One region of the Paenibacillus sp. WLX2291 genome, then DNA from elsewhere that is predicted to be linked to it. Evidence: riboswitches for the same ligand, from Rfam matches in the RefSeq annotation. Region 1 holds a riboswitch; the other holds the start of a gene.
What was found. A riboswitch is a leader RNA that binds a small molecule or an ion and turns the genes downstream of it on or off. The one in region 1 is predicted to bind S-adenosylmethionine.
Positions count from the first base shown of each region.

Region 2: linked by a shared signal. The riboswitch ahead of metA (homoserine O-succinyltransferase) and the one ahead of ACDE64_RS19100 (methionine ABC transporter ATP-binding protein) in region 1 are both predicted to bind S-adenosylmethionine.

Region 1 is NZ_CP176755.1:4,453,500-4,470,057, forward strand. Features, by position in the region: gene ACDE64_RS19050 (hypothetical protein) at 300-509, shown strand; gene ACDE64_RS19055 (HesB/IscA family protein) at 794-1,156, opposite strand; gene mqnE (aminofutalosine synthase MqnE) at 1,606-2,712, shown strand; gene ACDE64_RS19065 (NAD(P)/FAD-dependent oxidoreductase) at 3,034-4,110, shown strand; gene ACDE64_RS19070 (YuzB family protein) at 4,389-4,646, opposite strand; gene ACDE64_RS19075 (NifU family protein) at 4,829-5,077, shown strand; gene ACDE64_RS19080 (SDR family oxidoreductase) at 5,177-5,947, opposite strand; gene ybaK (Cys-tRNA(Pro) deacylase) at 6,202-6,681, shown strand; gene ACDE64_RS19090 (MetQ/NlpA family ABC transporter substrate-binding protein) at 6,900-7,742, opposite strand; gene ACDE64_RS19095 (methionine ABC transporter permease) at 7,821-8,420, opposite strand; gene ACDE64_RS19100 (methionine ABC transporter ATP-binding protein) at 8,495-9,514, opposite strand; SAM riboswitch class I at 9,646-9,797, opposite strand; gene ACDE64_RS19105 (COX15/CtaA family protein) at 10,261-11,271, opposite strand; gene ACDE64_RS19110 (thioredoxin family protein) at 11,453-11,809, opposite strand; gene ACDE64_RS19115 (oligosaccharide flippase family protein) at 11,930-13,555, opposite strand; gene ACDE64_RS19120 (DUF456 domain-containing protein) at 13,709-14,194, opposite strand; gene ACDE64_RS19125 (Cof-type HAD-IIB family hydrolase) at 14,390-15,142, opposite strand; gene ACDE64_RS19130 (metal ABC transporter permease) at 15,928-16,558, opposite strand, start outside.
Region 2 is NZ_CP176755.1:1,573,356-1,589,913, reverse strand. Features, by position in the region: gene ACDE64_RS06900 (PLP-dependent transferase) at 1-249, opposite strand, end outside; gene ACDE64_RS06895 (aminotransferase class I/II-fold pyridoxal phosphate-dependent enzyme) at 256-1,446, opposite strand; gene metA (homoserine O-succinyltransferase) at 1,514-2,455, opposite strand; SAM riboswitch class I at 2,606-2,742, opposite strand; gene corA (magnesium/cobalt transporter CorA) at 3,221-4,156, shown strand; gene ACDE64_RS06880 (HAD-IA family hydrolase) at 4,474-7,944, opposite strand; gene ACDE64_RS06875 (GNAT family N-acetyltransferase) at 8,270-8,881, shown strand; gene ACDE64_RS06870 (MarR family winged helix-turn-helix transcriptional regulator) at 8,984-9,532, opposite strand; gene ACDE64_RS06865 (NADP-dependent oxidoreductase) at 9,661-10,599, opposite strand; gene ACDE64_RS06860 (disulfide oxidoreductase) at 11,150-11,614, opposite strand; gene ACDE64_RS06855 (DsbA family protein) at 11,620-12,408, opposite strand; gene ACDE64_RS06850 (ROK family protein) at 12,392-13,291, opposite strand; gene ACDE64_RS06845 (phosphodiester glycosidase family protein) at 13,449-14,561, opposite strand; gene ACDE64_RS06840 (5'-3' exonuclease H3TH domain-containing protein) at 14,554-15,444, opposite strand; gene ACDE64_RS06835 (hypothetical protein) at 15,665-16,090, opposite strand; gene ACDE64_RS06830 (GNAT family N-acetyltransferase) at 16,325-16,558, opposite strand, start outside.

The DNA.
Region 1 (16,558 bases):
AGCACTTATATTATTGATATAGACCTACAGCGCTGATCGTTCAAACCAGATTGTTATATACGCGCAGATCGAGCATCTATTCAAACGGTATATCTATCTGTATGATGGAGCGAATGCAAAGACTGAATTTGTACATATGTATCCTTTTCGTGACGAATTGCTGGAATATTTGTCATTGGGGGCTGAAGCTTTTACAATAGAGAATAAGACTGTTATATAACAACGATGACCAATGACCGGCAAACAAAGATCTGTTTCTGTTCTTCTGTTTGTTCCCGGTGAACCGACAAGGAGGCGCCATGAACGAAAGCACCGAGCGCAAATTGACCACCAATGTCCATTTCTTCGCCGCCGCCCTGTTTCAGGAACGCATCTACGCCTGGCAGCCCGGCTTTAGCGTGGAGCATGGCATTATCGAGCGAATTGGCAGTGATTATATAGCACTGAGAAATGAACTCGGAGACCTGACCTTTTACCAGCGCAACCAGACGATCTTCGTCAACAAATGAATCTGCCGCCAATAGCACGATGGGGTGCTAACGGTTGGCGGATATTCCGTTTGTACATAATCAGAGTTCGCATCAGAGCACGAACAACAACGTTCAAGTACTAATTAATAACAGCCAACGTATTACTATAATCAGTTGAGTTATACACGAAATACCAGTGCCAAAAAGCACCTGCGTAGCAGAATAACCTTCTGTAGGCAGGTGCTTTGATGTGCTTGTGCTTCTTATGTGCCGCAAACGCTATACATGTTGTAGCTCAGTCGCGCTCATTGCATGTTATACACTTAGTCCTCGCAAGGCTGAGCCAGTACTTCATCTTCCTCGCGTGTGCGGAACGATGAACCGCAGCCACACGTTGCGATCGCGTTCGGATTGTGGATCGTGAAGCCGCCGGACAGACCGGATTCTTCAAAGTCGATCTCCACACCGTTCAGAAACTTCAGGTCTTCTTTATCGACAACCACTTTCATGTCCTGAATCGTCATATATATATCCTGTTCGGATTCCTCACTATCAAAGCCCATCGCATACGAAAATCCGCTGCATCCGCCAGCATTCACGCCTACGCGAACAAACAGGCCGGGAATGTCCTGGTCAGCCATGATTCCCTTCATGCGTGTTGCTGCTGCATCACTAATTGTAATCATCTGTATTCCCTCCTTTTCCCTTTTCATTATACTCCTCCATGCACAGGGTCTCAAGGCATATTCCTATACGAAAATACCTCATTTTTTAAGCAATTGTGTTGCCCGTGTCCCGGTAGAGGTTTATAATGATAAGTGAACGCTGACATGAAATGTCGAATTTTCGTCATAAACAATTCCCGTTTTAGCCTTATTTTTCGTTGTACCTTTTTTCACAAATATAGTCTTTTTCTGATGACTTCTTATGTATATTATTGTATATTGGATAATGGACAACATTTTACCTGTGGTTTCTCGCTGTCGAATACTGGTATGAATCACAGATAAATGATGACCGATAGACTTCTTCTATTATTCAATAGTGCCAAATTGGTGTAAGACAGGACAAGGGGAGTCTTACCGTATGATGACACCAGAGACAGAAGCGTCAAGGAGAACAGGAGGAATCTAGCATGTCCACCATTATTACACCGCATACGGATACTCGCATGGCGGAGATCATTCACAAAGTACGCACCGGTGAGCGTTTGACGCTCGAAGATGGCGTCTATTTATATGAAAGTGACGATATTTTGACCATCGGGCAGCTGGCGAACGAAGCCAACCAGCGCAAAAATGGCAATAAAGTCTACTTTATCGAAAATATGAGCCTGTACTTTACCAATGTGTGTGAAGCACATTGCGCATTCTGTAACTTCCGTAAGGATGAAGGCGAAGAAGGCTCGTACACACTGAGCGGTCAGGAAATGGTCGACTATGTGCAACAGCATATTCACCCTGGCATCCGTGAGTTCCATATTGTCGGCGGTCACAACAACAACGTACCGTTCCAATATTATGTAGACTCTCTCAAAGCATTAAACGAAGCGTTCCCAGATGTTACACTCAAAGCCTACACCGCAGCGGAGATCGACTTCTTCACTCGGATCAGCGGATTGAATGTACGCGAAGTACTGATCAAGCTGCGCGAAGCAGGTCTGCAATCGTTGACCGGCGGTGGCGCGGAGATTCTATCCGACGAATATCGTAAAAAAATGCGTGTCGACAAAGCGAATGTGGATCGTTATCTGGAAGTGCACCGCACCGCTCATGAACTCGGTATGCGTACGCACACTACAATGCTGTATGGTTCCATCGAGAGCTATGAAGATCGCGTGCAGCATATGATTCATATCCGCGAGCTTCAAGACGACACGAACGGATTCCAAGTATTCATTCCGTTATCCATGCAGCCAAAAAGCAAAAACGCAAGCATTATGCGCCGTAACTCGGCGTATGAAGATCTCAAAACGATTGCGATCAGCCGCCTGATGCTGGACAATATCGACCATATCAAAGCTTATTTTATCAACATCGGGACACAGCTCACTCAGATGGCACTGGCGTTCGGCGCATCCGACGTACACGGCACTATTCTGAAAGAGCGCATCAGTCACGCAGCCGGCGCTCTAACACCGGAAGGATTGACCCGTAAAGAGCTGGTATGGCTTGTAAAAGGTGCTGGACGCATTCCTGTCGAGCGCGATACGTTCTATAACGAAATCAAAGTGTACGACTGAGCAGATTAGACAGGATGGCGCGCGGCATAACCGTGCGCTTCATCCGCTATGATTCTCACGCTTTCCATTTCAACACATACCGGGCTTTACTTTTGAGAATTGCATGCATACATGTGCGCTCATCGAGTAAAGCCCGTTTATACGCCTGCCGTCGTACATACCGCTGATGCCAGGCTACAATCGGCTTCACCCGGTCTCTTCTGTCCCCAATCATGCCGGATGATGCCTGTACACATCATGATCATTTCCATCTATATCATTGCTATCCGGGAATCTACTGCATTCCCTATCCATCACACTGCATATAAGGGAGAAGATACTATGAAAAACTTTGTCATTCTGGGTGGGGGTTACGGCGGCATCACGCTGCTGCACGAACTGCTGGATCAGAAAATACCGGCGGATACTCAGATCATTCTCGTAGACCGCATGCCATTTCAGGGACTGAAGACCGAATATTACGCACTGGCGGCAGGCACATCCTCCGATATGGAGTTACGTGTCAAATATCCAACCCATCCTAAGCTGAACATTCGTTACGGCGAAGTGACGGGCATCAATTTGGACGAGAAAAGTATCCAATTTCAAGATAGCGAAGTCATTGCTTACGATCAACTCGTGATCGCACTCGGTTGTACCGACAATTTCCACGGTGTACCCGGTGCAGATGAATATACATGTACCATTCAAACGTTTGAAGCGACGAGAGAAACGTACCGTCGGATCAACAATCTGCCTCCACAATCGACGGTGAATATTGTCGGCGGTGGTCTGAGCGGAATCGAGATCGCTGCAGAAATTCGCGAAAGTCGTGAAGACCTGCATGTACGCATTCTGGATCGCGGTGAGCGTCTGCTCTCCTCTTCCCCGGCACGTATGTCCAAATATGTAGAAGCATGGTTCCGCGAGCATAATGTAGAGCTGCGCAACAAGATCAATATTAGCCGTGTCGAAGAAGATTGTGTCTACAATGGACCCGACGAGCGCATTGCCGCCGATATTACCGTCTGGACTGCCGGTATCCGTCCGGTGCCGCTGATCGACGAACTGAATGTCAATCAGGACAACTCCGGTCGCGTCATTCTGGATGATCTGTACCGCATCCCAGGTCGCCCAGAAGTATTCGTATGCGGCGATTGTGCATCCTTGCCATTCGCAGCTAGCGCGCAAGCAGCGGAGTCTCAGGCAGAACAAATTGCCAATGTCGTCGTAGCTGGCTGGAAAGGCGAAACGCCAAAAGTACAACCGCTCAAGCTAAAAGGCACACTCGGCGCACTCGGCAAACACGCTGGCTTCGGTTCCGGCTTTGGCTTTGGTGGCAAAAGCTCTGTAACCGGTCGTGTACCGCGTCTGCTGAAAAGTGGCGTATTGTGGATGTCCAAGCATCATTTCGGCTAGATCCTACGCTGAAATAGCAATTGGATGAAAATACGCTGTGAAGTGTATCCTAACTAATTACAGAGACTCTTCTAACTAGTTACAGAGTATATTCTGACTTGCTACATCTTCGCTGGAAGCTGTGACAACGTATGGATATCCGACACAGCATGATCTCATATCAAAAAAACCTTCTGCATCCGTCGAGTGAAGCGATTGCTTCCTCTTGGAGTGCAGAAGGTTTTTTATGTTAAATCCATCGTCCTCAATAGTATCATGCTTGGCAGAAATCGGTGACCTCAATCGAGGTCCAAATTCGCCCATGCGTCGGCTTCGGCAATCTTTTCTTTGATTAGGGTATATAGGGAATCAGCATCGTCGGCTGATACAATTTCTCCATTTACGAGCGCGTACGGCATCGCATAACATTGTCCGCAGTTGCCCAGACAACCATATTCCACAACATCATAATCCGGGTGATTCTCTAGTTCTTTCAAGATTGCGTCCGTGCCATTATGCATATTGCTCTGACAAAATTCAATAATCGGTCTCATCATACGTAACACTCCAATCTGTATTGCGGTACATCTTTTTTATTCTAGCACGATGTGCTCGTTCTGTGCCGGATAATAAGGCGATTTTTAAAATAAATTTGAAATGAGTATAAAAATCAATGTTACAAATGCTGAAATTGGTTTACTTTTATATTATAATGTAGTTACGAAAGGAGTTGAACAATATGAGTGATAATAGCGTACAAACACAAATGTATGATGAAGTGCTTGAAGTGCTGGATAAATTGCGTCCGTTCCTGCAGCGCGATGGCGGTGACGTGGAATTGGTAGACGTTGAAGACGGTATCGTCAAACTGAAACTGATGGGTGCATGCGGTAGTTGCCCAAGCTCCACCATCACGCTGAAAGCCGGTATTGAGCGCGCCCTTTTCGAAGAAGTTGAAGGTGTAGAAGAGGTTGTACAGGTATTCTAATCTGTCTCCTGTTCATGCTTAATGTATAGGCGATTACCAGCCAAAAGAGACCTTTCCATTGCGGAAGGTCTCTTTTTTATATGCCATTTGATATCACTATTATTTACCAACATATGGACGAATGGGGTCTAGACCACCGGAAATGTCCATAATATTACCAGTGATAAAATCGGAATTCTCTTCGCACAGGTACGAAATCACGCGAGCAATATCCTCGCCGCTGCCGGGGCGTCCACGCGGAGTTTCTCCGTCGCTCATGCCGAGTACATCCTGAATGCGCTTTTCTTTGTTATCGCCACGTATATCGCCTGGGCAGATCATATTCACGGTGATTCCGTTAGATGCTTCTTCAACAGCCAACGTTTTTGTAAACGAGACCAGCCCGACTTTAGCTGCTGCATATACTGCACGGTGCGGCCAAGAACGCGACTCGGCAGCGTGACCGAAGCCAAAGTGGATAATACGTCCCCATTTGCGCTCTCGCATACTAGCCAGTACTCTATGATCCAGCAGCATGGTGCCGATCAGATTGCCCTGTAGCAGCTCCATAATCTCAGAGCGCTGATAGTCGGCAAACAAACGTCGTTCACGGATAAACGGCCCTGCATTGTTCACCAGAATATCCACATTGCCCAGTTGTCGCTCTACCTCGTCGATCAGCCGGTCGATATCTTCTTCCTGCGATACATTCGCCTGCACTGCAATACAGCGCACACCCATATGTTCAATCTGCCGCTGAAGTTGCTCCGCCTCATGCCGGCTGTGTACGTAATTCAATGCAATATCATGACCCTGGCTCGCTAATGTGAGCGCCGTCATTTTACCAAGACCTTTGGCACTTCCGGTAATTAGGGCGGTTTTACGTTCCAATCGTGTGCCTCCTTCGATCCATCCTGCTTGTGTTTCCTTTTCAGTGTACCGATTTATTTGCCATTATGTCAAAGCAACCAGCAAATCTATGCCCATATTCTGATCATGCAGCATCCTCAAGCAGGTTAGCTATCAAATTCCTTACCCGTGCCGCTATCGGTTTGAAACCACACGATATTTGCAGTACATTAGAACCAGAGACATCCAAAGCTGCGGATAGCCTTACACAGACACACGATGAAAGGAGTACGACGATGAGTTCAGCCAAAGTCAAGACGAATGCGATGCGCATTCTGGACAAAGAACATATCCTCTACTATGTACACGAATATGATCCCGAAGATGGTCAAATACACGGCAATGCCGTAGCCGAAAGAATCGGCAAACCCGCCGAGGTCGTACATAAAACGCTCGTCACTCGCGGCAAACAGGGACTGCACATCTTCGTCATTCCGGTTGCCGAGGAACTCGATCTGAAAAAGGCAGCGCGCGTCGCAGGCGAGAAAAAGCTAGATATGCTGCCTGTAAAAGAACTGCTTGCTCACACCGGCTACATTCGCGGTGGCTGCTCGCCAGTCGGTATGAAAAAGCTATATCCTACTTTTATCGATCATCGCGCGCAGACACTGGACATGATGATCGTCAGCGCTGGGAAAGTCGGTATGCAAGTGGAACTTGCTCCACAGCAATTGGCAGATGTGGTCAAAGCCCATTTTGCCGAAGTTTGTATGTGATTATATGAATATAGGGGAAAAAGCATTCTGTCTGTAGCAGATAGAATGCTCTTTTGATTATCAAAACAGGTTACCAAAAACGATATTGGTATATCTTGCGATTCGTCCTCAACAACAAAAAGGCACGTTATCTCTACTACGATAACGTGCCTCTTGTATCCATGATTCACTTTTCAGGTGATACTCGGAATCTGATTCGACCATCCATACATTAGAACTTAAAATGCAGGGATAACTGCACCTTTGTACTGTTCTTCAATGAATTTCTTCGTATCGTCGGAAGTCAGTGCTTTTGCCAGCTTTTGGATCGCTTCGGAATCTTTGTTGTCCGCACGGGATACCAGGTAGTTGGCATATGGAGCGCTGCTGTCTTCGACGATCAGCGCGGATTTGGGATCAATCTTCGCTTCCAGTACATAGTTCATGTTGATCATCGCCAGATCGACTTGATCCAGTTGACGAGTCAGCATCGCTGCATCCAGCTCTTTAAATTGCAGGTTTTTTGGGTTGGATGTGATGTCTTTGGTAGTCGAAGTGATGTTTGTTTTGTCTTTCAGTTCGATCAAACCATTGTTAGCCAGCAGGATCAGTGCGCGCGCACCGTTGGATACTTCGTTCGGGATTGCGATCGTTGCACCATCAGGCAGTTGGTCGATAGAAGTGTACTTTTTGGAATACCCACCGAAAGGCTCGATGTGTACGCCCTGTACAGTTACCAGATCCATACCGCGGGATTTGTTTTGCTCATCCAGGTAGGGCTTGGTTTGGAAATAGTTTGCATCCAGTTTACCATCGTTCAGCTGTACGTTCGGTTGGATGTAATCAGTAAATTCAACAACGTCCAGGTTTACGCCTTCCGCTTCCAATGTTGGTTTCAGATGGTTCAGAATTTCAGCATGTGGTACAGCTGTTGCGCCAACGCGCAGTGTGACTGGCTCGCTAGAGCTACCGGAAGTACCAGATTGTGCGGATTCATTGCTAGTGCTGGAAGAACTGTTACCGCAAGCGGCAACAACCGCGATCAGCATAACGCTAAGAAGTGCAAGCAACCATTTTTTCATGTTCATGTTCCCCTTTTTCTAATGTGTATTTGTATGATAAAAGTGTCATAAACGCATTATACCTACCCGATAACTTGCTTATCGGCGTGAAAAATGAATCACCAGGCGATCGCCCAGCATTTGTAGCGCTTGTACGATCACAACCATCAGCACAACCGCAACGAGCATGACGCCCATATCATAACGGTAGTATCCGTAGTTGATTGCCAGCGTACCCAGTCCGCCTGCACCGATCATACCTGCCATTGCTGTATTCGATACGAGTGCAACGACCGTTACCGTCAGACCAGCAAGCAGTCCCGGCATCGCTTCGCGCAGCAATACTTTGCCTACAACCTGTCCAGTTGATGCACCCATTGCATAAGCGGCTTCGATTACACCACGATCTACTTCACGCAGTGCCGTCTCCACTAACCTTGCAAAAAACGGCGCAGCCGCAATGACGAGCGGCGGGATCGTTCCTTTGACACCAAGTGTCGTACCAACAATCAGATCCGTGACCGGCAACAATGCCACGATCAGGATAATAAATGGTACTGAACGCAAAATGTTCACGATAACTGACAATACCGTATACAAGCCGCGTAAAAAGCCAGATGTAGAACGAGCAGTCATAAACAGCAACACGCCCAGCGGTAAACCGATCAGCAAGGTAAACAGTCCAGATGCTCCAACCATCTCCAGCGTCTCAATCGTCGCCGTACCGAATTCGCCCCAGTCAATCTGTGAAAAGTCCAGTTCGCCAAAGTTGCTCACGATTCTATCACCTCCACATTCAGACCTTCGGCTTTCAGCATATCCAGCGTCCGCTGAACCGCAGCCGGTTCGCCGTCAAAACGTACGACCAGTTGTCCGTACGGTACACTTTTGAGCGTTCCGATCGTCCCCTGCAAAATGGCAAAGTCTACACCAGTCTCACGTACCGCGCGCGATAAAATCGACTCGTACGTCTTCTCGCCAAGGAAGGAAACTTTGACAGCCGTCGAAGATGCACTGTGTGGACCTGCTAACACGGCATCCAGCAAGGAGCCTTCACTAGATTCACGAGTAATAAAGTCGCGTGTAACTACATGTTTCGGCTTCAGAAATACTTCTGCTACCGGACCTTGCTCGACAATGCCACCCTGATGAATGACTGCGACGCGATCACAGATCGTCTGGATTACGTTCATTTCATGCGTAATCAACACAATCGTCAGATGGAAGCGCTGGTTAATGTCTAGCAGCAGATTGAGGATCGATTGGGTCGTCTGCGGATCAAGCGCCGATGTCGCTTCATCGCATAGCAGCACATCTGGATCGCTTGCTAGTGCACGAGCGATGCCGACACGCTGCTTTTGTCCACCAGACAGCTGCGCTGGATACTTGCGCGCGTGTGCTTCCAGACCGACCAGATTTAGCAATTCCTGCACGCGGGAGCGAATTTTGGCTTCCGGCGTTTTAACCAGACGCAACGGGAAAGCGATATTATCATACACCGTTGCTGAGGACAGCAGATTGAAATGCTGAAAGATCATGCCGATTTTGCGGCGACGGGTTTGCAATGCCCGCTTGCCGAGCCGGGTCATATCTACATCGTCGATCCAGACATGCCCGGAAGTCGGACGCTCCAACAAATTGATACATCGGATGAGCGTACTTTTGCCTGCACCGGAATGACCGATCACACCGAAAATTTCACCTTTTTCAATCGACATGTTCAGGTTGTCCAGTGCCGGACTCAGGTTCTTGCCTTTTCCATATACTTTGGTTAAGTTCTCAAGACGGATCAAACGTAGGGTCCTCCTCCCTGTTGTCAATCATGTTGTGATTTCGTTCGTATCTATTTTCAACCGGTTCTTTTTTATACACAAAAAGAGCCCATTTCCTGCAGAAAAGGGCTCTCTATCCGTAAGATATTGCCTTCTCATCTGCCAAAATCACAGACTGTGCATATGCTGTACAGCTGTCATCTTGTAGGATTTAGCACCATGTCATTTTGAAAAGGCACATGCCATTCACAAAATCGGTTGCCGGGCTTCATCGGGCCAGTCCCTCCACCACTCTCGATAAGAAAATATGAAAACATCGAATGAAAATCTTTACTCAGTATAGTGAACTTCACAGTCTTTGTAAAGTGCAAAATGGGCTTTTTTCACCTATTTCAGCAAATATTCATATTGGTAGAAAGTTCCGCCATTTCCCGTTCACATCGAGTTGGATTGGAAATTAAAATACGTAAAACGGCATATACTGCTAGAACGTGATCGTTGCCATTGCCTACAAAAACAGCTGACAAACACGAATATATCCGTGCTGTCAGCTGTACGTGGCTCGTGGCTCGTAGCTCGTAGCTCGTGGCTCGTGGCTCGTGGCTCGTGGCTCGTGGCTCGTGGCTCGTGGCTCGTGGCTCGTGGCTCGTGGCTCGTGGCTCGTGGCTCGTGGCTCGTGGCTCGTGGCTCGTGGCTCGTGGCTCGTGGCTCGTGGCTCGTGGCTCGTGGCTCGTGGCTCGTGGCTCGTGGCAATTATACTGTAATCATTATCGTGGCGCAGGTACGCCTTTGTCGCCTGGTGTTTCTTTGTTCCATGCGTCCGGTGCGATTTCGCCGCGTGGTCCACGGCTTAATTGCCACGTACGCAAACTCATGTAACATAGAATCCCGAATAAGAACTGAATGAGCAATGTATGTGTCATCGTAGCGAAGAAATAAATTTCCGGCACACTCATCGTAAAGATGTTCACTGCACCGCTCACAAATTGCAGCAAAATGAACAGAACGGCGATCAGACCCATTTTGCGGATACCCGGATTGTTCGGATGATACCGGTAAGCGTAATGACCGAGAATCGCAATGACGATCACCAACGCGACCGCTGCCACACGATGCAGGAAGGCAACGGCTACACCGCCAGACAATTCCGGCACAATCGCTCCATTACAGAGCGGGAAGCCCGAACAGCCACCGCGTGAATCGGTATGTGTAACGAACGCTCCAGTATACACGACGATATACGTGAAGATTGTTGCAAACCAAGTCAGGTTACGGAAGCCTTTGCTGACAGGTGGCTGATTGGACAGATCATGCGTCCGCTGACGTATATGGAGCCGCCGTGCAGTGAACGCCATCAGCATGGAGCTAGAGAAGGCGATCATCGAGAACCCAAAGTGCAATGCCATAACAGCCGAAGATTGTGAAAATACAACTGCCAGTGCGCCCATAATCGCCTGCAATACGACGAAAATAAAGGTCAGCAACGCATACAGTCGCAATTCCCGATTTTTGTTAAAAAACATAAATCCGATAAACGAGAACAATGCGGTCAAACCGGCAAATCCGCTTACTGCCCGATGCGTGTACTCAATAAATGAAGAGATCGTATAGGCGGGAATAAATTTGCCATGACAAAGCGGCCATTGAGCGCCGCATCCCATCCCGGAGCCGGTCTTCGTAACGACTAGACCGCCCATGGTAGCCAAGAACATGGCGAGACAGGTTATATAGCTCAACCATTTTAACTGTTGAATCGTGATCAGTGGCTTGCGTGCCATAATAAGAATCACCCGCTGTTTAGTTAATAGTGACGTTCATGTGAAGTCCTCTTTTATTATAACGAAAGGACAGCCTGTGATACCGCAGGCTTTGTGACAAAAAACGATCAATCTTGCCTACATATCCAACAAAAACAGCCTGCCCCGCATCAGATCGGAACAGGCTATTGACTTGCAATTGTTATTCAGCAGTTTGTGCATTCAATGTATGGTACACCTCAACCGCACGATCGAGAAACTGCTCAATTTCTTGACGGGATTTGCGTGCTTTGTTCACAAAACGGATCAATTCTTTGCCGTTTGCATACGCAACAAAGCTTGGGATGCCGAGAATATTTTGCTCCTGACTCACGTCGCCTACACCGTCTACATCGACTTCTACCAGTGTCAGACGATCCGCATAGTTAGACTCTACCTCTGGCATAAATGGATCGATAAATTTGCAGTCTCCACACCAGTCGGCTTTGAACACGGCAACCGTCAGTTCTGGTGAAGCAATAGCTGTATGGAAGCTTTCGCTTGTATTAATGATTTGCATCACATATTCCTCCTTTTGAAACATAGTATGACTTTGTATCTACCACCTAAGAGATTGTAGATACGTGCTGCGGACGATCAGCGATCCTGTCCAATGCAGCAATGTTGAGCAAAAATCAAATCAAGATGCTCTGCCGCGCTGCAATCTCATGAGCGGACTGAGCAATTTGCGTAGTGGTCCCGGATACGTGGATAATTCCTCGGCTCGTACCACACGCAGCACAACAAGTGAAACAGGATAAATAATCAGCGTTGCTATTCCTACCATACAACAACCAATGAAAAATGCAACCCTGTGGTTCATATATGCTGTCAGCGCAATGCCCGCCTGATTGAGTAGCAGACCGACTACTGTCAAAATCATCACCGTCAGAATAAAGCCAATCCAGCGATTACCGAGCACAGAGAACGGCACTACCTGACGCAGCGAACGCAAATTAAGTACTGTGATCAGGATAAAGCATAATCCGGTCGCTGCGATAATACCGTAGATGCCTAGCAGCGGTGCCAGCGCCACGCTCATGATCAATTTTAATACGATACCAGCAAGCACATGGAACATAGACAGATTGACTTTATTAATCCCGATCAGCATGGAGTTGGTCGTCATCATCGTAATCTGGAAAATCGTGCCCAGTGTGAGCAGCGCGATAATACCTGCTCCTTCGGTATTCGTAAACAGCAAGCCGTTAATTGAGTACGCTGCCGTCGTCAGCATCAATACGATCGGAATACCGGTCAATACCGATATACGCAGCGCTAGTGAAATCTGACGTTTCAGATTATCTTCTTCCCGGCGCGCATAAGCTGCCGAGATGATCGGAATGAGCGATGTACTGAGTGCAATCGCTAGAATCGGCGGAATACCGGCAATGCTTTGTGCACGCGTACCGAGAATACCGAGTGCCGCAGTTGCTGCCGCATCGCCGATATGACCGACTAACAGCGGCTTGATCAGCGTACCATCAATAAAGTTTACCGCCGGAATCGTCAGCGACGAGATAACAATCGGAATCGACAATTTGAAAATATCACCATAAATTTGGCGCAGTGGAATTACTGTTTCCGATTGCAGCGATGTTGCATGGATTCGATTCGCTGCATCCTGACGACGCAATTTCAAAGTATAGTACAGCATAACGGCAAATGCCCCGATACTCCCCAGCACACTACCAAACGATGCTCCGGCTGCAACTTCAATATCGCCGTAACCAATCCGCAGCAACGTATATGCGAGCAAAATGGCAGTCAACACACGCGCAAACTGCTCAATAATTTGCGAGATACCTCCGGCAGACATCATATTGCGTCCTTGAAAATACCCGCGCATCATCGCAATTGCCGGGAACAGCAGCAGAGATGGCGCGATTGCCTGCAATGCCAGTGCCGCAGACGGTTCTTTTGCCATTTGTGCGTAATACGGTGCCCCTATGTACATCAGCAGCGTCATCACTACACCGGCTGCTCCCGCGAATAACAGCGCCGCATAATAAATGCGCTGTGCTTCATGTGGTCGTCCGAGTGCATAGCGTTCGGACACCATTTTGCTGAGCGTACTTGGAATACCGGCTGTGGCAACCGCCAATAGCATTAAATACACATTATTCGCTAGCGTAAACGAAGCATCCCCGGTAAACCCGAGCATATGCTCCAGCGGCACGCGCTGTACCAGACCAAGCACGCGCGCAACGAGTGCAGCGGCTGCCAGAATGATCGTGCCTTTAATAAATGATTCGCCTTTGGACAAAATAATTCCCCTTCTCTCAGTGCCATATTGCAAACTAGCAGACAATATAAAAACCGGAAGGCTGATTCGCCTCCCGGTCGTCGTTTTACGTCAGCATTACTATTATAGACACGCATCGCCCCGCTTCGCAATGCGACAAAACAAACGAAATCGTCAGTTAGCCACAATCCAGATGATCCAGACACCGATCATCGCCAGTTGCAAAATAATCTTTACAACGGCACTGGCGAATAGTCCAAGCACGGTTCCCCAGCCAACGCGCAGTGCATTTTGCCAATCGCGTCCCTGAATAAGTTCCGCCGAAACCGCACCGATCAATGGACCGAGGATCAGACCGAACGCCGGAATGACAAACGGACCAATCACCATACCGACAATCGACAGAATCACTGCCAATCGTGAACCGCCAAATTTCTTCGTTCCATAAGCACCGACCAAATAATCGGCAACGAGCAGCACGACTACGATCACCGTTTCAATGATCCAGAACCATGGTCCAAATTCATTAAAGGTGAAAAACCAGCCGTACACGAAAAAGGCAAAATAAATCGCTACAACCGAAGGCAGGATCGGATAAATTGTACCCAGCATCCCGACAATAAACAGGGCAATCACAAGCACCCAGCCGATAATCTCCATCGTCATATCTAGTCTCTCCTCATTGTGATGTCCGGTAAGCGGACAATCGAAATCGATGTGTATTGCTAGGAAGTCTTCTACATGACTCCATACGTTTGTATACCTGTATACTGTGCAAATGACACATTCGTTTCAAAAACATGTGGAGTCGGCTAGCTACATGTGTAGATGGTTCTGCCTAAGCAGCCTATTGCCTTACACGAGAATATGGTCGCGGATTACTTCTACAATGCCGTCGTCATTGTTGCTGGCGACGACCAGATCGGCTTCTTCTTTGACCGTATCCTGTGCATTGCCCATCGCTACGCCAAGACCGACCGCTTGGATCACCGCTAGATCGTTCAGACTGTCACCGACGGCAACTACCTCGGACATGTCGATATTCAGCAGCTTGCACACTTCAGCGATACCGGTTGCTTTGTTAATGCCGAGTGGATTGATCTCCAGATTGTACGGCGACGAATTGGAAATTTCCAGTCCGCCCATATTTTGCAGCGTCATCAGAATATCATGACGCAGTTCGTCATTTGGTGTGTTGTAGCCAAACTTGAGCCATTCCACCTGTTCCAGCGGCTGATCTTCGTTCAGCCAGTTATCGCGATTGTATAGACGCTCAACAGAATATGCCCAGAACCAAACGTCTTTGTCGATAGCAAGCTGGTGCATTTTGCGGATATTGTCCGGGTCGAGCAACGTACGACGATGCAGCTCGCGTGGGGACTTCCATACTTCGCTGCCGTTTACGGTGACCATCGGTGTTTCCAGTCCAAGCTCTTGTCCGTATGGCAATGCGCTGGAAGCAGCGCGACCGGTGGACAGGCAGACATGGATGCCAGCGTCCATCGCTTTGTGAATCCATTTGCTTGTTTCGAGACTGATCTCGTGGTTATCATTGAGCAGGGTGCCATCCATGTCGAGGGCTAGTAGTTTGTATTTAGGGGTTGTCATTGGTGGAGCCTCCAGTTGAAATTTAGTCTGTTGGGAAGTGTAGGTGATGCTTGCGGTTTGATGCTTTATCCACTGCGGAAAAGAATAAGGGAACGTCCTCAGGTGGAGCCGCGGCAATCTTCTGATTAGGAGAGAATGAAGATTCCCGCCCCTCCAAAATCGTCCTTGTCCCTTATTCCTTCCCTCCGTTCCGTGCATATTGTTACTCTCACTTCTCACTTCTCACTTCTCACTTCTCACTTCTCACTTCTCACTTCTCACTTCTCACTTCTCACTTCTCACTTCTCAAAATTATAGCGATGTAGGCATAAAGGTATTCAAAACTGAATGCAATATATACATGCAGTTTGAGAAAGTAATGGGATTGTTGAGCATTTTGGGATTGGTAGTGCATGTACAGTTTTGTGAGGTGGTCTATATTCGCAATCTCAGTAACTTCATATCAAGATAAGTGTAGCATACTCTGATTGGTGCTCTCAAAATTTTTTGTAAAATGTAAATGAAGTTTTCGTAAGATTTTTCTTTTGACTCATTTGTTCCTATGCTTATTCGCCAAGGGAGAATGGGAGCATGGTTGGGGTGGTGGACAATTGGCAATTTGCTAGTTCACAATCAATTTCAATAATCAGTAAAAAGGTACAGTGCGTATGGCACTGTACCTTTTATGTTAGCTGATGTTCTGGTTGTGTATTGGTATGGATTGGACATGTAGTTGGAATAGCGAGTGAACGTATATACATGGTGCTCTATGCCACTTGTTTGCTTGCATCTTACGCTGTTCCCGATTATTTGGCTGGGATGGCGCGGGTTTGGCGCCATTTGCGCAGAAGGATGCCGTGGCGGGGGGAAAGCAGGAACGTGATGATGAACAGGATACCTGCTGTGGTGACGATGCTGCCGCCGATGGAGGCGTTTAAGATGTAAGCGGCGGCGTAGCCTAGAATGGAACTGGCGACGCCGACGGCTACGCTGGACAGCAGCATCATGTGCAGACGGTCGGTCAGCAGGTAGGCAGTAGCTGCCGGGATGACGAGCATACCGACGACGAGGATTGCGCCTACGCTTTCGAAGGATGCTACTGATGTCATAGACACCATACCCATGAGCAGGTAGTGGAACAACAGTACCGGAATGCCGCAGGCTGCGGCGAGTGCCGGGTCAAAGGCAGTTAGTTTGAATTGTTTATAACATAGTGTTAATAGTGTTACGACGACTAGCAAGGTGAAGCCTAGCATCCACACAGAACGCGGTCCCATGTCTATGCCGTTGAATGCCCACGTATCCCATTGCACATAGGCGATCTCGCCGAATAGGACACAATCGAGATCCAGATCAATATTGCGCGCGTTCAGACTTACAACGATGACGCCGATCGCGAACAGCGCGGTGAAAATAATGCCGATAGACGCATCTGAC
Region 2 (16,558 bases), 2.7 Mb from region 1:
GCTGTAATCATGCTGCGGTGGATTCAGAATATCTTCCTGATGAAAAGTCGACGCCTGATAAATCGGCACACTAGATGCACCTGTTACCGGATCAATCTCGGCACCAAAATGGATCAATTTCGTTTCAAAGCTGCGTTCTTTGTATGACTTGCCAGCCGCGCCGCGCCCGGAATGAGCGTGACTGTTAGCTTGTGCAGGGTCTAGCTGCGTCACACCGCTCTTGTTCTGTTCGTTGCCGGAATGGGTCATGTCCAATCACGCTCCTTCTACTTCGATACGTGCTGCTTCCAGTGCCTGATCCAGATCGGCGATCAGGTCATTTACATGTTCAATTCCCACGGAGAAACGTAGTAGACGATCGTCAACGCCGATTGCATCACGGATTTCGAGTGGAATATCTGCATGCGTTTGAATCGCTGGATAGGTCATTAACGATTCCACACCGCCCAGACTTTCAGCAAAGGCGATCAGTTTAATATTGCTCAAGATCGGTTTAATATAACGAGCATCTTTCACTTTAAAAGAGAAAATCCCCGTGTTACCGCTAGATTGACGATTCTGTACCTCATGCCCCGGATGATCTGGCAATGCAGGATAGAACACTTCGGCAATTTGCGGATGCTCTAGCAGATGGTTCGCAATTGTTGTTGCGTTGTATTCATGACGCTCCATACGCAGCGCCAACGTCTTCATGCCTTTCATCAGCTGATACGAATCGGTTGGTGACAGTACTGCGCCAATCGAATTGTGCAGAAATGCCATCTCATCAGACAACTCTTTACCTTTGGTAATGATCAATCCGGCGAGTACGTCGTTATGTCCGCCCAGATATTTGGTCGCACTGTGTACAACGATGTCCGCCCCCAGCTCAATCGGACGTTGGAAAAATGGCGATAGCAGCGTGTTATCCACGATGGTCAGCAGGTTGTACTGTTTCGCCCATGTCGCTACCGCTTCGATATCGGTAATCATCATTAGCGGATTGGTCGGCGTTTCGATAAATACCGCTTTGGTGTTGTCCTGTACGATGTTGTCCATCGCTTCCAGATCGTTCGTGTCTACATAAGATGCAGTGATGCCAAATTTGGACAGGATGCGTTCCAGCAAACGATACGTTCCGCCATACAGATCAAGCGAGACGATCAGATGATCGCCCTGACCAAACAGCGCGAAGATCGTTTGCAGTGCCGCCATGCCGGAGCTACAGGCAAACCCTGCATCACCGGATTCCAGTCCAGCTGCCGCTTCTTCCAGTACAGCGCGAGTCGGGTTGGTTGTACGAATATAGTCAAAGCCTGTACTTTGCCCAAGTGCTGGATGACGGAATGCAGTCGAATGGTAAATGGGGAAATTCACAGCTCCTGTTACCGGCTCATGGATCGACCCAATCTGGGCTAACCGGCTTTCAATACTAAGTGAAGATTCATTCTTTTTGTGTTCCGTCATATGTTACTTCCTCCTCAGATATCCAATTCAAGTTTGATATGATCTCTTTTGATATAGTCTCTACTGTTTAAATGGAATACAGACCGATTTCGGCTTTGCTTGCTTCCAGATCGTACGGAGTTTCTTGATACACGTAATAGTTCAACCAGTTGGAGAACAGCAAGTTTGCATGCGCGCGCCAGATCGACGGCGGCGTGCGAGTTGGATCGTCGTTTGGATAGTAATTTTTCGGGACAGCGATGTCCATACCGCGTGCGATATCGCGGTCGTATTCCCATTTCAGAGATAATGGATCATATTCGGAATGACCGGTGACGAAAATTTGTTTGCCGTCTTTTGTCGCTACGATGTAGATACCGGCATCTTCCGACTCGGATAGAATTTCTAGCTCTGGTACGTTCTCAATATCTTCGCGCCGCACTTCGGTATGACGGGAATGCGGGGCAAAATATAATTCGTCGAATCCTCGCAGCAGTTGCACATTATTTTTGTTGAGCGTATGCGGGAATACACCAAAGCATTTCTCCGGCAGATCGACTTTTGGTACGCCGAAGTGGTGATATAAGCCAGCCTGTGATGCCCAACAGATGTGCATCGTCGAGGTGACGTTGGATTTGCTCCATTCGAAAATTTCCTGAATCTCTTCCCAGTAATTCACATCTTCAAAATCCATCGTCTCCACTGGCGCACCGGTGACGATCAGACCGTCAAAGCGTAGATGCTTGACTTCTGGAAAGGTTTTGTAAAAGGCGTTCAGGTACTCAGCAGATGTGTTTTTGGATGTGTGGGAACGCGTATGCAGCAAGTAAATGTCCACTTGCAGCGGACTGTTACTGAGCAACCGCAGCAATTGCGTTTCGGTCGTCTCCTTCGTCGGCATGAGGTTCAACAACGCGATGCGCAGCGGACGAATATCCTGCTGGTACGCGCGCGATTCATCCATCACGAAAATATTTTCCCCGGAAAGGATCTCTTTCGCCGGTAAACTGTCTGGAATTTTGATTGGCATACTGATTCACTCCTTGAAATGTGTGGATAATACAGCCGAGCAGCTGCCCGCATGATGGAAGGAGAGTTGCGATGTGTAACGCAAAAAGACCTTTCTCCAAAACATACTGAGAAAGGTCATATCCGCAAAGGATGCGTCTATATAGCGCCTCTCTCATCTGTCAGCAGATACCAGATACTTCATCGTAGGATGTACCTGTATCTCTGCTAGAATTAGCACCGTACAGTATATGACTGCCGGTTGCCGGGCTTCATAGGGCTAGTCCCTCCGCCTGCTCTTGATAAGATTCGCTGTATTTGATTATGGGGTAAAAAATAGAAAGACACGTTATCATTTATTCCAATATGGGATGTTCCAGATGGAAGCTCACCGGATTGGATATACGATATCGTATACCATCGTCATACCTATCGTCAAGGGTAAGTTCTACCGATATACAACTTATATCGTGACGTGATGAATTAAGCTTGAAAGCCTGCTGTCGCCACGGTATACTTAACAAGTATTTGGCGTATTTTCATGTTTTTCGTAAAACATGTTGGTATTCAATTTATTTCAAAGAGGTGAATTTCAAGATGGAAGGCGACCCGAGGAGTAGCTGGCAAGAAGATTCCACCATATCGCAGGAAGAAAACGACAAGAGGATACCGGAGGAGCGCGCCATGTTGAAAATGTAATTTTCAGATTATAGCGAAGCTTTAAATAAGTGTGTACAATTGCCGTCTCTTTCCTGCTCATTTATATGAAAAAGGAGTAGAGCATATTATGAAAATTCGGCACGTAAACGCCGGCAATTTCACGCTGGTTGAGGATGTTAATGAAACACTAGTTGCACCGGAGGAAGGTTTCTACTGGATAGACGCTGGTCTTGATGATCTGATCCTGCTTCAGCCACTCTTTATGCTGCATGATCTGGCGGTTGAGGACATGATGGGCGATGAGGAGCAGCGTCCAAAAATCGAAATTTATGAAAATCACTACTTTATCGTTGTAAACAGTATTCGTTTTGACGATGAAGAGATTTTCCTGCGCGCACTGAACATTTTCTTGGGACGTCATTTTATTATTACCGTGACCAAACAGAAAATCAGTGAGCTGCGCACCCTCAAACCGATTTTGTGGGAAGAGGAAGTGAGTCGTCCAGACAAATTCATGTATCTGCTGGTCGATCTGGTGGTGGATAACTATTTCACCGTTGGCGATCGGATCGAAGATCAAGTCGAGCGGCTGGAAGAAAGTATTCTGATGAATACGAAAAAGTCGCATCTGAACGAAATTATTGGTCTGCGCGGTGAGATTCTGTGGCTCAAACGGGTACTTGGTCCACAGCGCGAGGTTATTAATACGCTCAACAAAAAAGACCTGCGCCTGATCGACGATCAGCTGCAAAAATATTTTAGTGACGTGTACGAGAATGCCGTGAAAGTATCTGAGATGTTTGATACATTCCGCGATCTGATGGGCAACTTACGAGAGGCGTACCAGTCGAGTATCGCCAATCGTGCGAATGAAATTATGCGCGTATTTACCGCCATCACGACGATATTCATGCCGCTCACGGTCATTACGGGCATTTATGGAATGAACTTCGAGAATATGCCGGAGCTGAAATGGCCCTTCGGCTATCCGATGGTGATCGGTATTATGATCGTACTTGGTTTGACAATGTTCTTCACGTTCCGTAAACGTGACTGGATCTAACTTTCGGTTGCTGATCCCATCTCTGCTGTGCATTGTCATCTATCGTATATGTTGATCTGTATTGTATTATGAAAAGCGTCCATGCGGAATATGCATTCCGGTATGGACGCTTTTTGATTTGGTTGTATAGGTTGTATAAAAGGCACCTCCGACTTCCTGTAGATCAGGAGATCGGAGGTGCCTTTTTATAACTCTGGATTTACTTTGGAACAGATTACATAGCCGTATTCGCTACATGTATATTCATCATGCTATATAATGCTATATACGTTCGGCTTGTACAATATGCTTTCTTGTACGATATGCATTACGGATTATCAAGGAATCTCCATCCACCGCTCCATCGTTTCTGCATTTAAATGCTCCAGACTGGCAACGGTAAAGTGTGCGTGATCCATAATATGATGCAGGCTGACCCCGATTGTCTTCATCCCTGCCTGACGAACTGAGCGCAAGCACTCTGGTGAATCCTCAACGACCATACAGTGATATGGATGTACATCTACTGATTCAGCAGCAAGTACGAAGCTTTCCGGGTCTGGCTTCGGATGGGTAATATCCTGCGCTTGAATGATAGAGGCAAAATAGTGATCCATGCCAAGACGTTCCAGAATCTGGCGCGCATCCGGGCGATCGGTAGCAAGCAGCACTTTTACATTTTGTTCATGCAGCTGAGCAAGCAGACTTTCCACACCTGGTAACAAGAATTCGCGATGCATTTCCTGCTCATTCATCTCATCAATTGGCAGTGCTGGCTCAGTCTGTGCATCCGGGGCATGTCCAGTATCCAGCACAGTATCTTCACCATCCCCTTGTGCCGATGCAGCGGGAGGGTTGATTGCCTTTTGATCATCCGATGAATGACTTGACACTTGGGCATTTTCTTCGCCGCTACGCTCATCGTTACTCGCAGATGCTTTTTTCAGACGTTGGTTGTCGGTATCGTCTGGATTATCTTTGGATGCTGGCGGACGCGATGCGGTTGTTTTGTCAGCAGCTTTACCTTTACCACGTTTGTTACCTGTGCGGTTCGTATCGGTTGATTTATTATTTTCTGCTGGCGTATCCACTACATTTGGCTGACTAACTGTATCTTGATTATCATCTTCTTGTGGATGGACAACTTCCTCTTGCGCTTCGGTAGATGATTGTTCGTTGGTATTAGCAGAAGACGCTTGCTTTTGCGCAGTAGCGGTAGCTTGCTGTTGATGCTGTTTTTCTTCCTTATCCGCTTTGTCGGCAGCATCCTGTGCTGCCTGTTTATTGCGTTTTACCGCTTGGTCGAACAGCTTACCGGTTGGTCCTGTATTGGGCTTCTTACTCTCATCTTCTGCCTCATAATCATGCTGGTCTGCCGCAGCACCGACCAATGCAGGTTCGCGTTCTTTCTCTGCTGGCATCTCATAATGCTGCTCCAGTTCTGGCATTGGAATCAGTACACCTTCCAAACCGAAAATGACAGCACCCAGTTTACGATTTTTCATTTCCAATGGCTGAGTTAATGCAACTAGATACTGGTCACCATAATGGTCGATCAGCAGCGGTTCGCCGCGCAACAATTTGTAAGTCGTTTGATTCTGTTCGATGGTCATTTCCAATAGACGCTTCTGGAATTGGACGCGGAACGTATAACGTGTCCAGCCCGGTGGCAACTTCGGTTCAAAATGTAGCAAGCCTGCATACTGACGCATACCAGCAAATCCACCGACAATTGTCAGCCAGCTACCTGCCATCGAAGCGGCGTGAATACCGTCCTTGACGTTGTTATGAATATCATCCAGATCCATACGTGCTGACTGAATGAAGAAATCATATGCCGGGTCCATCGTGCCAAGTTCCGAAGCGAGAATAGCATGAATCGCTGCTGATAGAGAGGAATCATGCGTAGTCAGCGGCTCATAGTAAGCATAGTTACGCACTTTTTCCATTTTCGTAAAGCGATGACCTTGCATGTACATCGCCAAAATCAAGTCCGCTTGCTTCAGCACCTGATGACGGTAAATGACCAGTGGGTGGAAATGCAGCAGCAGCGGATATTTGTCTGCTGGTGTATTCTCAAAATCCCAAATGCCTTTATCCAAGAACGAATCATCCTGTCCGATCAGACCACTCTGACGGTGAATATAGATCGATTCTGCTGCCTGCTCCCATACGTTGATCTCATCGTCGGACAAGCCCATCGGGCTTTGGATCATCGACTCGTAATTCGCCCGGTCGTTATCGCGCCAGTTGCGCAGTTCACGCACGGTAAACTCCAGCTGGTCTTTGACCATAATATTCGTATACGTATTGTTGTTGACGATCGCTGTATATTCATCTGGTCCGGTAACTCCATTAATACAGAAGCCCTTACCCGGAATCCAATCGCCAACGGATAAGAAGAAGCGACACGTTTCCACTAGAATCTCCATACCTTTGGTATGCAAAAATTCTTCGTCTGCGGCAGCTTCGCTATATTGAATGACCGCGTGTGCCACATCGGCGTCGATATGGTATTGTGCCGTACCGCCCGGATAATACGCGGATACTTCTTCCCCGCCAATCGTCCGCCACGGATACAAGGCACCGGAAGCAGCCATCTCTACGGCACGGTCACGCGCTTTGGGTAGCGTATGATAACGGAATTCGAGCAAACGAAGCGCCAGATCTGGCTGAGTGTACAGGAAGAACGGCATAATATACGTTTCCGTATCCCAGAAATAGTGACCTTCATACCCTTCGCCGGTGATCCCTTTGGCACCGATATTAGTCAGCCCATCGCGACCGACTGACTGGAACAGATGGAAGGCATTGAAGCGCAATCCCTGCTGTAGCTTCTCATCGCCTTCCACCTGAATATCTGCCGTTTCCCAAAATTCATCCAAACGCTGACGTTGGAGTGTAGCTAGCTCGTCAAATCCATCTTCTATTACGTCTTTGAGTGTAGATTGAGCGAGAATATCCAGATGCTCGACCTCGTAGTCTTTGGAGGAATAATAGACAATCCCTTTTTCCAAAATTGCTTCCTGATCCTGCTCCAGATTGAATATAAAATGTTTATCCATCCGCTGTTCGTGTTCCTCTGTCTTCACGTCATGCTTGAGGTTGGCACGATGATCGGCGGCACACAGCAGATGGAACTCTGTCTCGGACGTGCGCTGCTCCAGCGACATACGTGTGCCTTCCTCGGACTTGTCAATCGTATGCAGCACCTGCCCGGTAAAAGCCGCACCTGCGCGCGGATCGCCTTCGGAAATCTCGTTATGCACTTCGCCATTTAACGAGGATACAAGCGTAATCTCACCGGAAAAGTTCAGCGGTTTGACCTTGTAACGAATCATCGCCACATGCTTATTCGCAAACGAAACAAGACGCTCAATACAAATCGAGATCAGACGTCCACGTCCACTCTCCCATGTAATACAGCGAGTCATGATGCCTGTCTGCATATCCAGTACGCGTTCGTAATCAACGATACGCCCTGCTAGCAGATTGAAGCGTTCGCCCTCAATCCATAGTTCGATGATTTTGCTATCGGTTACGTTAAGCATCGTCTGCCGTTTGCGAGCATATCCGTACGCTTCTTCTCCGTATATAATATCTGCCGAATCATAAAACCCGTTCAGGTATGTACCATTCAGCGCATCCACTTCCGGCACATTCATGCCTTCGTCAAAATGTCCTCTCATCCCGATATACCCATTAGCTACGGTAAATACGGTTTCACTGCGGCGATTGTATTGTGGATTAAAAGAAGTCTCGCGGATTACCCACGGTTCTACTTCATAAATCGTTGTTCCTTCTCTCATGTGGTCATTCCCCTTTCTTCGTTAAGCTGGTAGATGTACTGTACTGTCGCTTGCTGCGAGCTTCTGTTCATTCAGATGATACTACTGGGATAGTGGTACTCTTCATCATTAACCATATTTGCTAGGGGGACGCTCTTAGAAAAAATATTAACTGGTTTGATGGGGAAAGAAAAGTGCAATATTGGTAGAAGTGAGGAAATTGTATATTGGGAAGGATAGGACGCTTCGCGTATACGAATTTGGGGGTGGGAGGCAATATTGCGCTTTTGGGGGTAGTGGTAGTAGAGTAGTGAGAAAACTATAATTGGGTGAAGGAGTACATAGAATGGATATGCAGGATAATGAGGAACACAATGGGACATATACCTTGGCAGATCCTATACCGGAATATGTTGAGACAGAGCGGCTTTTGATTCGTTCGCCTTTGATTGGAAGAGTCGAAATTCATGATTCGGTTATTGTGAATGCGGCTATACGGGAGTCGTTGGATGAGTTAATGCTGTTTTTACCATTTGCTCAACGTGTTCCTGAATTATTGGACACGGAAATTGATTTGCAACAGGCGCGTTTGCGTTTTCTACGTCGGGAAGGGTTTCGGTATCTGATTTTTTCCAAAGAATCGGCACAATTTATCGGGGTTGTCAGTTTGCAGGGCATTGATTATCAGGTGAAGAAATGTGAATTGGGATATTGGATTCGTAGTAGTTGCAGTGGACAAGGATATATGGCTGAAGCTGTTGAAGCGTTAATAGAGCTTGGTTTTGAGCGATTGGGATTTAGAAGGATGGCGATTCAGTGCGAGAGCACAAATTGGAAAAGCAGAGCATTAGCGGAACGGTTAGGATTTGAATTAGAGGGGATTTTGAAAAATGAGGATTTGTCTGCGGATGGGCTGCGTTGGACGGATACTTGTATATATGCCAAGGTGAACATGTAGATAGGGACAGCGTACATAAATAATACGAGCATGCAAAAAAGACCGTTTCGCGAAGGAACGGTCTTTTTGCTGTATTTTGTGTATGGGTTCGTGGCAGCTGCTTTATTTTAGTTGGTTATCCAAATTGGCTGCGACTTTTAGTGCCAGTTTTGTTAGGATCGTCAGTTCTTCTTCTGTAAGCCCTGCTGTTGTCGCTTCTTCCATACGGTGCCACACTTCGGTTACTTGCTGCTCTAGCGCTCGTCCAGCATCGGTTAGTGATACGAGCGTAACTCTACCGTCTTGCGGTGAGCGGGAGCGGGATACGAGCCCAGCTTCTTCTAATCGTTTGACAGATTTGGCGACGGTGGAATGATCCAGTCGCAGTGCGCGTCCGAGACTATTTTGCGATTGGCTATCTTGATCCCATAGCTGGAATAATAAAATTTCCTGCCCGGGAAATAGACCGACTTCGCGTAGCATTTGAGCAGCCAATCCTTTGTGTGAACGTCCAGCGGCAAAGATCGCAAAGCTGACTGGATATTGATCGCCCGCACTGAATTCGCGCATAGGTGCTGAAGAAGAATGATCTACAGCAGCTCTATGCACCTCTTGGCTATGTGGATCGTGAGCTTGAGAAGATGGAACGGAGTGAGCTTGTTCGTCATTCATTGTATTGTCCTCGTTTCTTCTGAATACGCTGTTCCTATTGTATCTAAGCGATTCTGGTTCGTATACGGAATACTGCTGTCTCTATCATACAATTTGTATAGAAGCCATTCCAGTATACGCAAACCGAATCAGGCTTCCGGGTTGAGCAGTACTCGACCACGTCCATGGCGCTGTTCGCTGAACTGCTGCGCTGCTCCGGCTTGGCTCAGTGGATATACGCGACCTGTTTCCACTTTCAGCGTACCATCGGCGATCAGATTCACGATCTGAAGCAAATGTTCACGAGCAGCGAACACGGTATTGAACTTTGCTGTCACGCCGTGAGCCGTAGCCTGTTCGGCATCAGGATCACCGACGAGCGATACGAGCATACCGCCCTGCTTCAATACACCCCAGGAACGTTGTTCTGTATCTCCGCCAACTGTATCCACAACCAGATCAACATCATGTACAATTGCGGCAAAATCTTCGCTGCGATAATCGATTACTTGATCCGCACCAAGCGATTGTACAAAATCAACATTGTCTGCCGAAGCAGTTCCAATCACCGTAGCACCTTTCCATTTGGCAAGCTGTACTGCGAATTGACCAACCCCGCCAGCAGCAGCGTGGATCAGAACAGTTTGTCCACTTTGCAGATTGCCTTCAAGAAACAAGGCTTTCCATGCGGAATCTGCTCCCGCTTTGATCGCAGCGGCATCTTGCAGTGAAATGGAATCGGGCAGCTTGACCAACGCTCCTGTTTCAGCAATCGCATACTGAGCATATGAGCTGCGCAAGTCTCCGAAAACCCGGTCGCCCGGTTGCAGGTCAGTTACTTGTGAACCTACAGTTTCAACGATACCGGAAGCGTAAAATCCCGGAGTGTATGGGAATGTGATCGGGAATACTTGCTCCAGCCAGCCGTTGCGAATTTTCCAATCCAACGGAATCATCGAAGCATAAGCGATGCGGACGAGTACTTCATTTTCCTGAGGTTGAGGACGATCCGTTTCGCGTAATTCTAGCACGTTAGCATCTCCGTAACGGTCGATCAAAATCGCTTGCATTGTATTGTTGGTCATCATAATAAACTCCTTTTTTGTTGGGTTATTTGAATTTTTAATGTTTTATGTTGCCGGCAACATAAATATAAACTATTTTTACGTGGTCGGCAACATATATTTTTAAAAAATTTTAATTTTTATAAAATAAGTTGTTTTCTCGCCTGAACTATATTTCCCCACATGATCTCAAAAGCGCTTCTGCACATGATCTAAAATCTGTACACGATCTGAAAATTGTCTCTACCCATCATCTCAAAAAGTTTGTGCTGTAAAAATGCTACGATTAGCAGGTTATCAACTAATCTGTAGTTCTGATTGTATGTATAAACAACACTCTTTCTGCATACAAAAAGACTCTATACGATAGCTTTGTTCCAAGCATCCATCGTGTAGAGTCCCATTTGATTTCCTAATCATACAACAATTATATTTACCACAATTATATTCATTGCAACTATGCTATCCTGACAATCTTTCTAAACATATGCTGTGTTGCAAGATGTTATCTTGCAGTTGACATGAGTATGATGCGATATCGATCTCCGATTGTATACTCAATCTGCTTGTACACTCACTCTGCGTTGTCTTCCGCTACTTCCACTTCGTCGTAAGCACGACTGCCCCGCCAGAGAAGCAGTGCAATCAGAGTGAACGCAATCAGAGCAAGAAACGGAATCGTGATAAAGCCCAGATATTCAAAATAATCCTTGTTACACGGTACGCCTGTTGTACATGGCGCAATCCGATCAAGTGCCGGAATGTGCTGTTTGGCATAGTGATATATAGCGATCAGACCGCCAATAATGCTCATCGGCAGGACATAACCGACAATGCGGCGGTCGCTGCGATAAGCGGCGATACCGAGCAAGATGACCTGTGGATACATGAAGATGCGCTGGAACCAGCACAATTTGCATGGCTCCCATTTCAGCACATCGCTCAAAAATAGACTGCCGCCAGTAGCGACAATTGCGACGATCCAGGCAAGATACAGATAATACCGTGACAGAAATAGCTTAAAGCCACTGATCTGCATATCCGTCAGCCCCCTGTTCCGGTAGTAGCTGCGGCTTCTTGCTGTGCTTTCTCAATCGCTTGCTTCAGCGCATTGTAATCACCGAGATCGCCAGTATATTGCACACCATTGATAAAGATGGACGGTGTTCCCTGAATATTCAGCTCCTGCCCTTTATCGTACTGTGCGCTCACCTGATCGGCATATGTTTTGTTATCGATGTCCTGGCGCAGCTTGGTCGTATCTATGCCCAGCTTGGCATTTTCCGCCAGTTGAACAAGATAGTCCGGTGTTGCCCAGTTCGTATTCTCGTCTTTTTGATTTGTGTAAATGGCATCCAGATATGTCCAGAACGCATCGCTCTTCTGGTGATACACAGATTCTGCTGCCAGTGCAGCAGTGGTGGAATCTTCACCGATAAACGGGAAATTAGCAAAATGCAGCGCTACCGTACCGTTGTCGATAAAGTCCTTCTGGATTTGTGGTACGATTTGCTCATTGTACATTTTGCAGATCGGACATTTGAAATCGCCGAATTCTACAATTTTGACCGGAGCATTGGCTTCGCCCTTCACTGGCAACTGGGTATAGTCAAACGTTGCCGGCGTGCCAGACGTTGTATCATTGTTGTTGTTCGGAATGAAGATGATGAGTAGTACGACTACAGCGATAACAGCTACGGTTCCGATGATCAGATTGCGCATCGTTTTGCGCTGGCGTAGACGTTCTTTTTCCTTATACGCCTGCTGTTGTTGACGCTTGACCTCGGGATTTACTTTTTTCTTGTTCGATTTGGGGTTAGCCAATCGTTGCACCTTCCTCTCCATTCAGTGCCAGTTTCGCCAGTGCGATTGCTCCACACAATCCGGCGTTATCTCCCAATTCGGGATAGACGATATACTGGTCCAGATGTTCTGACAAACTTGGGTGCTGCACATAGCCGTTCAGCAATTCAACCAGCTTCGTGCGAATGAGCGGGAATAGCTGCTCCTGCTTCATCACACCGCCGCCCATGATGATCTTTTGCGGAGACAGAATCAGTACATAACTCATCAGTGCTTGGGCAAGATAGTGCGCTTCCATTTCCCATGCCGGATGATCTGGAGTCAAATCGGAGCCTTTGATATTCCAGCGTTTCTCGATTGCTGGTCCAGCAGCCATGCCTTCCAGACAATCTCCATGATATGGACAAAACCCTTCGAAGGTGTCGTCAGGATGACGGCGTACCAGAATATGACCCATTTCGGGGTGAGATAGACCGTGCAGCATTTTGCCGCCTACGACAGCACCTGCACCGATCCCAGTACCTACCGTGATATAAATACAGCTGTCTAGCCCGCGCGCTGCACCCCAAGTATATTCGCCCAATGCCGCGCCATTCACATCGGTATCAAAGCTCATCGGTATGTCAAAATGCTGCTTCAAATGCCCAACCAGATTGAATTGCCCCCAATGTGGCTTCGGTGTTGTTGTTATGTATCCGTATGTCGGACTGCCCACAATCGGGTCAATCGGTCCAAATGAGCCAATGCCCAGCGCTTCAATGCCTTTCCCTTCAAAAAACGATACGACGTTTTTCATCGTAATCTCCGGTGTCTCCGTCGGGAAGCTGGCACGTTCCAGAATCTGTCCGTCCTCCGTACCGATTCCGCATACAAATTTGGTACCGCCTGCCTCAATTGCTCCAAGTTTTTTCATGAATTATGCGTCTCCTTTGCAGCATCCTTATGGATGACCAATATGAGCATGTGCAGGCTTATCATGATAGCGCGGCAATGTGTCGGGCAGATGTCGATACAGACCAGCCGCCCTTGCTTGCCATCATGCAAGCCGTTACATGATTGTTCAATAAGAGTTAGGAACGATTACCGCCAAATACGAGGGTATTGCTAAGCGTACGTCCGGGCGATGTAACAACTTTGCCGTTGACATACATGCCGGATGATGCGCCACCATCCAGATTCATAGCTTGTTTGGCGCCGAGCTTTTGCATAACCGCTGCCCATTGCTTCATCGTTGCGCCGGGTACAGTCGCGATCATAACTGAGCCGTCTGCCATAATAGCGATACCGCTACGTGCACCGGATGCAGTTAGAATTTTCGGATCTTGAAAGCCTTCGGCTGCCGCGTTAAGTGCAATGCTGCCGTCTTTGACCAGTCGTGGTCCGGCACCAACAGCTGTGACGACGTTGAACCAGTCGATGGGCTTGCCATTGATGTCCGTATACGTTTTGTTCATGCTAACGGTTGCTCCTTTGACAAAGCGATCCGCAGAAGACTTCATCGTACCGGTAAAGACGATCACATACCCGTCTGTCGGAATGGAGAGGTTGGTATTGCTGCCTTTTGCCGTTACTGTACCATTGCGCACGGTAACAGCGATACCGCCCTGAAAGCCAGTCGTTTTGCCCCGATCAGGCGTGTATACAATAGAGGTGCTGGATGTAGATGCCGGAGTACGGTTGAACCAGACGGCATACCAACCGCTAGAACGTCCGCTCTGCGGCGTCACTTGACCAGTCACTTCCATACGCAGCGTGTCCATCATCGCAGTGCCATTCGCAGTAAAGCCAATCGTAGTACCGTACCGACCGATATGCAGCAATCGTCCGCCTGAGATCAATGTACCGTAAGGATCAGGCGGTCCACCATATGCTTCGAAAAAGGCACCGTCAATTGCAGCCTTGGCACCATATGCGCTGGCAATCGACGAGAGTGAGGACGTATGCCCCACCTGACGATCTGCTAGACCGACTGCTGTTGCAGTACCTTTAGGAATGCGGACCGTTTGTACGGCAAAGCTGCGTCCGGCTGCCTGCACGTTGACTTTGGCATAACGGATACCGCTACCTGCCGCCTGTGCAGGCTCCTTGCTCGGAACAGCCGTTATGCCAACCAGCAACGCGGCAGTCAACAGCAGCATCGGCAAACGAACAGTCCAGCTTGAAGATGTAGAACCTTTAGTCAAATACGCCCACTCCTAGCATAGAACAGAGACTTTTGATTTCCAGTTCTTCAAATTTGTCGATGATTTTGTTGTCTTCTAGCAGCAGTAAGCATTCGTCAGGTGTGCACAACACTGGTACTTCGCGGTGAATCGTTGCAAGACGACGAGATAGATGCAGCATGTCCAGATCGGCTTCGATCTTTTTGCGAACGGACGGGCTGAGGTATTCCAGATTGTCCAGAATGCCTTCTACCGACTGATGTTCCTGTACAAGCTTGGTTGCTGTCTTCTCACCGATGCCTTTGACACCCGGATAGTTATCGCTTGCATCGCCCATGAGCGCTTTCATGTCGATAATCTGTGCTGGCGTCAGCCCTTTTTCCTCCATGAGCGATTCTGGCGTATACACTCTGTAGTTGCCATAACCCTTTTTCATAATGATCACACTGGTACGGTGATCGACCAGTTGCAACATATCGTGATCTCCAGTCAGAATCATTACTTCCATATTCTGCTCCAATTCACGCGAGATCGTACCGATGCAATCATCCGCTTCGTAGCCCGGTGCACTCAGATTCGGAATGCCCATACTTTTCATCACATCGATAATCAGATCAAATTGCGGAATCAAATCGTCCGGTGCAGCGGTGCGATTACCCTTGTAAGCGGCAAATTCCTCGCGTCGAAATGTCTGTGTTCCCAGATCCCAGCAGCAAGCAACATGCGTCGGCTGATACAGGCTAACTGCATCCCATAGATAACGTACAAAACCGTAGATCGCATTAGTCGGAATACCGGCTTTCGTACGACGGATATAGCCGCTCTGTGAGGTGGCATAATACGCCCGGAACAGCAGTGCCATGCCGTCGACCAGCATCATTTTTTGTGGTTGTAATTGTGTCAATGTTCCATTCTCCCTTATGCGTGTAAAACCAGTTTGACTCTATCATACCGAATTTGTTCAAAGCTGTACAACTGTTCACAGCGTTTTCTTATTTGCTTCGTTTATGCCGCAGCAAAAAGGCTCTCTGTTCATACAGGGAGCCTTTGGTGTCATACGTTTGCAAAATAAAAGGAAAACCTACGCGGTGATTCAGAATCGACAATCCATGATCGAGAATCCGTTATTTTTTCAGTACATACGTAAATTCCCAGACCGCTTCGTTGCCGGAATAACGTCCACGATTCTCGATTACACTGACGCGCAGTTTGACAGTAGAACCGCTAGACGATACCGAAGATAGGCTGACATTTTTGGTTTTGGTTCCTTCATCGGGAATTTTGTCTTGCTCTTCTGCATAAGCATACAGCTTCACAGTGCCATTCGAGTTAGCTTTGACGGTTACACTTTGACCTTCATACAATACTTTGTTGTTCACTTTGGCTTCGGTATACCATTCATTGCCGACGTGATCATTGGAGATCATTTTAACTTTGGTCAGTGTGACTTTGTACGATGAACTTGCTGCTGTTGCCGGTGTGGTTGCTGTAAATAAAAGTGAAGCGCCCAGAATAAGTGCTGCCGATGCTTTCGCCAACCTGGTTATCATATCTTTATCCCCTTTTGATCGTATTGATCAAATACTTAGCTACCAGATTAGTATACCCTATATTTTATTTTATATCCTTATTATTCCTAAAAAATACACATTATATTTAATTAAGTAGATTGAGGAAAAGAAGTCAGGTTATTGGACTCGACTAGATATGATCTATGTTCCATTGATTGGCTATATAACTGCTGATGTTATACATGCTAGTTATACAATGATAATTCTGATTGCTTATCCATCTGTTGATGCGTCTAATATACGTTTCATCCATACATCCACTTCATCCTGCTCATACATTCGGAAGCCGTGGCGTTCATACAATCGACGCGCCGGACTGCCCTGCAATACGTTAAGTATAACTGACTGTCCGCGCAGCTCATGTGAGGACAATAGATGTGCAAGTATGGCACCGCCAATGCCTTGTCCCTGTTGATCAGGATGAATGTAAAAGTGCTCTAGCACGTA